DNA from 2 places in the Fictibacillus sp. Mic-4 genome. Region 1 is predicted to be linked to the other one. Evidence: riboswitches for the same ligand, from Rfam matches in the RefSeq annotation. Region 1 holds a riboswitch; the other holds the start of a gene.
The links. A riboswitch is a leader RNA that binds a small molecule or an ion and turns the genes downstream of it on or off. The one in region 1 is predicted to bind cyclic di-AMP.
Positions count from the first base shown of each region.

Region 1 (4,214 bases):
ACAAGCCCGGTTGAAATGTTCCAAAATAGCGTATTGTCCCCCAAACCTTCAAACCCCGATCCGTTATTGGCAGCAGATGAGGTAAATTCATATAGTACTTGCGAAATCCCATGGAACCCGGGATTTGAAATCGCGCCTTTTCCCAGCTCAGTTAGAAATGCCAGGGCAGTTGGCCCTAGAATAAGCAACGGATGGGCTAGCAATGCCACCGCAATTAATTTCATCTCTTTTCCGTCCTAAAAATTCAGGTGTCCGGCCAACCATCAATCCGCAAATGAAGACCCCGATGATGGCATACATCAACATGTTGACAAGCCCCACTCCGTCTCCGCCGAATACCGTGTTCAGCATCATCAGGGAAAGAGGCGTAATTTGCCCAAGCGGTGTCAGTGTATCATGCATATTGTTGACCGTTCCCGTCGTGGCCGCGGTAGTCACCGTGCTGAACAAGGCCGATTGGGCAATGCCAAATCTTACTTCTTTACCTTCCATGCTTCCTTGCGAGGGCTCCAGTCCCATAGCCGTTAAAGCCGGGTTGCCATTACTTTCAGCGAAGTAAATAAGAGCGAGAAAAGCCACAAATAAAATGCTCATTGCGCCGAATACGATCCAACCTTGTTTTTGCTTTTTCGCAAAACGCCCATAAGTATACGTTAACGATGCAGGGATACACCACATAGATAAAATCTCGATTACGTTTGTAAGAGGGGTTGGATTTTCGAATGGATGCGCAGAGTTTGCGCCGAAAAATCCTCCACCGTTTGTGCCTAAATGTTTAATCGCTTCTAGAACGGCAACAGGGCCAATGGCAATAACCTGCTTCGCTCCTTCAAGTGTTGTCAGCGTAATTGACGGATCGAGCGTCTGAGGAACTTTCAGCCCCACAAGAACTAGCGTCAGAATGATCGACATAGGCATGAGAAGACGTGTATGTCCCTTGATGAAGTCCTCAAAAAAGTTGCCGATAGTGTTCCCTTTCGTGGTAATTCCCCGAATAAAAGCAATTGCCACAACAATCCCCGTAGCCGCAGAAGCGAACATCATCATCATGATGACGGCCATTTGCGAGAAGTAGGAAAGTCCCGTTTCACCGCTGTAATGCTGCAAATTAGTGTTCGTCATAAAGCTGGCAATCGTATTAAACGATAAAGTTGGTTCCATGTTTTTGATCCCGTTAGGATTCAACGGGAGAAATTGTTGCAGGCGCAAAATGACATAACCAGCCGCAACAAAAACAATATTGCTCAACAATAAAGAGATCGTATATTTTTTCCAGGTCATCGGCGCCCTGTTTTTCATTCCGCATATTGCATAAATGCATTTCTCAATAGGCGCGAAGAATTTGTCCGTCTTATTCGGTTCATTGGAAAAAACATGATAAATGTAGCTTCCCAATGGTTTTATAATGAAAAGCAGCAGCAAAATGACCGCCGCGATTTGCAATGCATCCATGTATGGTTTCCTCCTAAAAACGTAGAATGCTATTCTTTTAAAATTTTTCCGGGTGGATAAGGGCATAGATCAAATAAATAAAAATTCCCCCCGTCACGATCGCAGTGAAAATCATTGTTTTTCACCGCCTCCGGTTGTACGGTCGCACCACCTGATAAATCCCCATAGGATGCCGAATGTGACCATCATCAGTACAATCATGAAAACATCTTTCAATGAGACTTCCTCCTTTTGATAGCAAATGAAGTGACTTGATTTGGAGTCTGTTTCTTAAAAAAAGCAACAAAAAAGAAGCCTGCGGAAGAGGAACTCTTCCGCAGGCTTCAGGGATCACTAAATAAACCCGTGTGCACACGAAATTTGTTGCCTCTCTCGAAACGCTTACGAGGTTAGCTGACGGATTCGGGCGTGAGAGTCGCCCTACTCGAAAGATCGAGATTCACCCCATGTGGCTCGAAGCCACGGTTGGTTCCCCCGTTTCCCCTTTAGAGGAATTAAGCGATATAGACGCAAAGGTTATGAGTACTATCAAATTTTTTGAATACTATTAATGTCACCTTCTCTCTCCTACCACGCTTACGAAGTTAGCTGACGGGTTCGGACGGCAAGAGTCGCCCGACTTAAAAAGTTTCACCCCAGGAAATTTCTTTCCGATGGTTCCTCCGTTCCAAATTTGGATTCAGCGGTCATTCGAATTTTTTAAAAATGAAGATAGTGTTAATCTTACTCCTTGCTTTTTTGCTTGTAAAGGATGGAAATTCATTGAAAATGAACCAAAATATCTGTATTTTTAAATGAATAATCTTGTATTAATAAGTTTGACCCATCTAATCTTCTTTTTTCTTACGATTTCTTTAAATTAAAAGACCATTCAATTGACGCAACTCTTTTTTCATTGATGGGAATCGCTGAAAATTTCTTATCCATGATAGAAGTTCAGCGCAATTTTGTCCGTCGCTCCTCCCATCAATTGTTCCCAATCACTCACCACCATGAAAGCGTTTTATTATATGATGAAAACAGGAGGTCAAGCCAATGATGATCGAAAAACGTCCCGCGCTTTTGCTCAATTATCTTTTAAAAGTGAAGAATACAACAATGAATCAGATCATGGATTATACCCAATTAACGAAGCGGCAAATTTCTTATGACTTAGAGAAAGTCAATCATTGGTTAAAAGAAAGAGGACTTCCGGTAATTCCATACAAAGGAATTCATTATATCGCGATGCCGGAAGATGTTGTGGAGTATTTTCGAAAGCAGCAAAACCTTATCAATGAACGGGATTTTAATTTAACGGAAGAAGAACGCTTGATCTTTATTTATCTCTATTTGTTTATCCGGCAAGAGCCCATCTCATCAGTTCATTTGACACACCTTCTAAAAGTGAGCAAAAACACCGTCATTTCCGATGTCAAAAAGGCGAATGACGTGAACAGCCCATACCTTGTTGAAATTCGTTATACCCGCCAGCGAGGCTATCATCTAATTGGAACAGAATTGGACAAGAGAGTGCTCGTCATGAAGCATTTATCCGAGTTATTACAAGTGCCGTACGGCGAGAAAATGATCGATTACCTGCTAAACGAAGGAAATGAGTATTTTCACTTCGATCATATCCACAGCAGCCTCAAACACATTGAAAAGATGTTAGGACTGCAATTTGTCGAAGAACGGTTACTTCAGTTTTCCTATTTTCTTAAATTCTATTATTTCCTTCAAAAAGAAAGAAAGTTTGTCCGATTCCACTCTGATGAAATGAATGTATTAAAGAAAGAACGCATGTGGTCGGTAGCGGAAAAGCTATTTCTTCTGCTTGGGCTGGAGGAAGAAGAATCGGAGCTTTGTTACTTCACGATTCAGTTGCTTGGCCTGTCGTTAGGCAGCGTTTCTGTTCAAGACGGGGACCGCGATTTGCTCTTTAAGCTTTGCGAACAGCTTGTGCTTGATTTTGAATCAAAAGCGTGCATTGCCTTTGAAAAAAAGGATGAAGTGATTAAAACGCTTTACCAGCATATTAAGCCAGCTTATTTTCGCATGAAGTACCGTATTCCCATTACCAATCCACTTCTCGATCAAATTAAAAGTGAACATCAAGAGCTTTATACCATTGTGAAGGAAATGCTTCTTCCGATCGGGTCATTGCTCGGCATAACGATTCCTGATGAAGAAGTTGGATTCATTGCCATTCATTTTGGAGCTCTGCTAGAAAAGCCGAAACAAATGATGCCGAAGAAGAAACGAGCTCTTGTCGTTTGTCCGAGCGGGATTAGCTCTTCCTTAATGGTCAAACACCAGCTGGAATCGCTTTTCTCAGAAATTACAGTTGAAAGCACACTATCACTGCAGGAATTCCAAGAAGGGAAATTTGAAGGGTATGATCTGATTTTTTCAACAGTGGGACTAGAGACGGCTCTTCCCTGCTTTCATGTCAAGCCAATCATGACACCAGTTGAAAAAAATAGCTTGGTCAATGAAGTGTATCAGCATCTTTTTGGATTTCAATACCGAAATTTATCCTTAAAAGAACTCATGCACACGATTGAGCAATTCGCAAATGTTTATGATGAAGAAGGGTTGAAAGATGCGCTCAGCAAGATGACCTTTCATAAAAAAGTAGATGTTTACAGGGGGAGACAGCCAGTGTTGCACGATCTATTAAAAGAAGAAACGATTCAAATCATTGAACAGCTTTCCGATTGGGAAGAAGCTATAAGAGTAGCGGCCCATCCGCTGCTGAAAAAAGGGGCCATTGACACATC
Region 1 covers NZ_JBBHZM010000059.1:3,542-7,755, forward strand. Annotated here, with positions in the region: partial or broken gene kdpA (potassium-transporting ATPase subunit KdpA) at 1-1,452, opposite strand, end outside; gene kdpF (K(+)-transporting ATPase subunit F) at 1,490-1,567, opposite strand; cyclic di-AMP (ydaO/yuaA leader) riboswitch at 1,815-1,963, opposite strand; cyclic di-AMP (ydaO/yuaA leader) riboswitch at 2,011-2,147, opposite strand; gene WD019_RS20445 (BglG family transcription antiterminator) at 2,488-4,214, shown strand, end outside.

Region 2 (4,214 bases), on a different contig from region 1:
TTATTTTGAGAAAAACGCATCCTAACTTGAAAAGAGCGTTTAAAGTTCCGTTTGTGCCTGTTTTGCCGATCATTACCGTCTTTATTTGCGGTTACTTGATGATCAGCCTTTCCAAAGTAACCTGGATCTCGTTTGTCATTTGGATTGCTATCGGTTTTATCGTCTATTTCTTTTACGGACGCAAGCATAGTAAATTGAATGATGAAAAAAAAAGCAGGGTAAGTTCCCTGCCTTTTTTCATCCCGTAAATAATTCTCCATCGGGGTATCTAATATTCGCCTTATCGGCGGGTTTTGCCAACGAAAAGGCAAGTGTGAGCGGGCCGATTTTCCCGAGAAACATCATGAAAATAATCACAATTTTTCCGACTACAGTTAAATTCATCGTAAAATCCATTGTTAATCCGACCGTCCCAAAGGCGGATACGACTTCAAACAATATTTGCAAAAATGATCCTTTTTCGGTCACGCTCATAATCATTACAGCAAGAAAAATAAAGATGGCACTAATACAGGAGATGGCCAATGCACGCAAAACAATCGTATTTCGAATGGTCCGTTTCATGATAACCGTTTCATCTTTTCCACGTAAAAATGTAACGACAGCAGCCACAATCACGATAAACGTCGTTAATTTAATCCCACCGCCTGTTGATGTGCTTCCGGCACCAACAAACATTAAGAGAATGGTTAACAGACATGTTGCGGGTTCCATATGTCCGATATCGATCGTGCTGAATCCCGCTGTTCTTGGAACAATCGCCTGAAAGTAGGCCGCCCAAACTTTATCCGCTCCTGAAAGCTTCCCGAGCGTTCCCGGGTTATTTCGTTCCATTAAATAAATGGCAATAAACGCCACAATATTAACGGCAATCGTACCTATGATCATTACTTTTGAATGCAGGGATAAATTCTTCCATTTCCTGCTCGCCCAAAGATCAACAAGAACGGTAAATCCAAGTCCGCCTACTATAATAAGTAACGTAATCACCATATTTATCGTCGGGTCACCGACATAACGGGCCAAATTATCAGGCCAGAGGGCAAATCCAGCATTGTTATATGCTGCAATGGTATGAAAGATGCTATAGTACAAGCCCTTTGCGAACCCCATCTCCGGCACCCATTTTAAGCATAAAAAGAAGATTGCGATCAGTTCGATTGAAACGGTAAATAAGAAAAGATTCCGTACAAGGCGAATAACTCCGCCAATCGAGGGCTGGTTTAAGGCTTCTTGCATAATTAGCCTCTGCTTAATGCCAATCCTTTTTCCCATCATAATGACGACCAAAACGGCGAACGACATAATTCCCAGGCCACCGACTTGAATTAAAAACATGATGACAATCTCACCGAATAACGTAAAGGAAGAACCCGGGTCAATAGAAGTTAATCCTGTCACCGTTGAAGCCGATACTGCGATAAAAAAAGAATCGATCCAGGAAATTGGTTTTTCTGTTGCAATTGGAAGCTTTAATAACAACCCACCGATAATAACAAGCGAAAGAAAGATGAGTGCTAATATTTGTGGCGGATTTAATTTAATTGGATTATACATGTATGGCTTTTTCTCTTTTACTCTAAGAGCCACTTTCTGTTACACTCCTTCTGCCTCAAACCTGTTTAAATCTTCATTTCTTCCGATGACAACGAGAATATCTCCGTTTTGAAGTTTTACGTTGGCAATGGAGGAGACAAAAATCTCTTCCTTTCGTTTAATAGCAACAATGTTGCAGCCGAAACGGGCGCGAACATCCAATTCCGTTAACGTTTTCCCGATCAACTTATCAGAAACGGGAATCTCAATGATGCTATATTCATTCGATAGTTCAATAAAATCAATGATTTTATCTGATGTGATCAGTTGTGCGACCCTTTGTGCCATATCCCGTTCAGGGTGAATGATTCTGTCTGCCCCTAGTTTCTCCAGCACCTTATGATGATAATCATCCTGTGCCTTTACCCAGACTTTCTTGACTCCCATTTCTTTCAACAACAATGTTGTCAAAATGCTCGATTGAATGTCGTCCCCGATTGAAACAATAACGTGATTAAAATTGCGAATGCCAAGTGCCTGCAACGCCTTTTCATCGGTCGAATTGGCCTGAACTGCCTGTGTGACAATGTTGGAAAATTCATTGACGCGCTCAATGTCCCTATCAATCGCGAGCACTTCATATCCCATATTAGAAAACTCACGACAAATGCTGCCTCCAAAACGTCCTAAACCAATTACTGCAAATTGCTTGTCCATGCTCTCTCTCCTTATGTTGAATACAAAATGAAAACAACAAAAAAAGACCATTGCGAAAAATGGTCAGCCTGTGTTAAAACTGTCCTTTCTCCCAAATAACGCTTACGAGGTTAGCTGTCGGATTAGGGAATGGAGTATCCCCTCTTGCTGCAAATGCAAGATTCACCCCGGAATGATTGGGTCCCCCGCTTCTTTTTTTGTGATAGTTTAAAAAGTTTGGGAAGCTTTCAGGCTCTCCTTTTTAAACACACATTTAGAATTCAGCGATTTTCAAGGCATTTATTCAGTTCGTAGGAATTTAAGTCTAATTTAATCCTCCTAGCGAAAATTGTCAATCATTTTATTAAAATTTACCAGTAAGCTGAAGGACGACAATAATGAGGCCCAGCCCCCAGACGTAAATGGCAAATCCTTTTAAAGTTCCTTTTTTTAATAGAGAAATCATCCATCTGACCGCAATATAGCCAAATAGAGCCGACATGATCGTGCCAATGGCCAATGCGCCAAACGATATCGACTCCGCTTGTTCTGTAAAAAGATCTTTCGCCTGCAACAAACAGCCGCCGGCTATTGCCGGAATGGAGAGGAAAAATGAAAAGTAAGCTGCCGTCTCTTTATCGATTTTCCGAAAAAGCGCTGCGGCGATTGTGAGACCTGATCGCGAAATAGCTGGCAAAATGGCTGCGCCTTGAAACGTGCCAATGACAATTGCATCCGCAAACGAAATTTGATGAAGTTTTTTAAATCCTTTTTCTTTCATTGAATCTGCTGCCCACAAGATGAAACCGGTCGCTAAAAACTCCCATCCGACCGTCACACCCGTTTTCGAAATTTCTTCAAAATAATCTTTAAAAGATAGACCGATAATAACGGTCGGAATCGTTCCCGCAATTAATAGCAGTCCTATTCGGGAGAACGGTTTTTTCAAAAGGTCAAGCAGTTCTCTCCAATAGACGGTAATAACAGCAATTAATGTGCCGAAGTGCAGCATGGCGTCAAGAAACAAACCCGCATCATCCAAATGAAACAGGTGCCGTCCTAAAAGCAAATGACCCGTTGAACTTATCGGAAGAAACTCCGTTAATCCTTGTATGATCCCCAAAATCATCGCCTGAAACCAATCCATTATCCGTCACCCCTAATCCCGAGTCCATTGGTACAGCGTATTCAGGAATGGAAATCAATAGTACAAGTTCATTATTCTTACCGAGGGAATCGGATGGTTCTTATCAATTTCATCATTGGTTTTGAATTTCATCCTTTAGCAGATTGGATAAGAATTCTTCACTTCTATCTTCAAAACTGGTGAACCCCCAATTAAATGCTTTTACATATAGGCACTTTGGGGAAAAATTGAAGCCCACGACATAAAAAATGCCCTGCAGTACGGTTCCATTGGAGATATTTTCACCTCCGGGACTCGCTTTAGTCCTTGAGACGAGCTCTATCGGACAAAATTTTGCCTCCACTCGAGGCCACTGAAAAAGTCCAAGAAATTTTCAAAAATGCTTTTTCCTAAAAAATACATCCCCACTTTGGTAAGCGAAATGCATTGTAAACACGATGCTATCCCCCACTTCCTAAGTGAAAAATACTGTTTTTTTGGGTTTTGGTTTTTCAAAAATTTTAGTTTTTTATTAAAAGGAACTTTTTCAGTGGCTTCCCTCCACTCTTTATTTTTGTCCTTGAGGCGGGCTCTATTGGACAAAGTTTTGCCTCAAGGACTCATTTTTGTCCTTGAGACGGGCTCTATTGGACACATTTCTACCTCAAGGACTCATTTTTGTCCTTGAGAACGGCTCTATGCGAACAAAATCCAGGCTACCTCATGAAAAATAGTCCTTTAGCAAGCTTTTTTAAGATTAATGCTTTCTTGTTATCTCTCAGAAATGAGGGATAGAAAATCAGTTTTAAGTCAATTGATTTGGAAACAATGCTTAATCAAGCATTTCCCAGCTCCT
Region 2 covers NZ_JBBHZM010000020.1:53,186-57,399, forward strand. Annotated here, with positions in the region: gene WD019_RS13535 (amino acid permease) at 1-248, shown strand, start outside; gene WD019_RS13540 (TrkH family potassium uptake protein) at 238-1,557, opposite strand; gene WD019_RS13545 (potassium channel family protein) at 1,597-2,253, opposite strand; cyclic di-AMP (ydaO/yuaA leader) riboswitch at 2,337-2,471, opposite strand; gene WD019_RS13550 (undecaprenyl-diphosphate phosphatase) at 2,597-3,379, opposite strand; gene WD019_RS13555 (aminoglycoside phosphotransferase family protein) at 4,195-4,214, opposite strand, start outside.
Region 2: it holds a riboswitch for cyclic di-AMP, as region 1 does, so the genes downstream of both, WD019_RS13545 (potassium channel family protein) here and kdpF (K(+)-transporting ATPase subunit F) in region 1, are expected to answer to the same signal.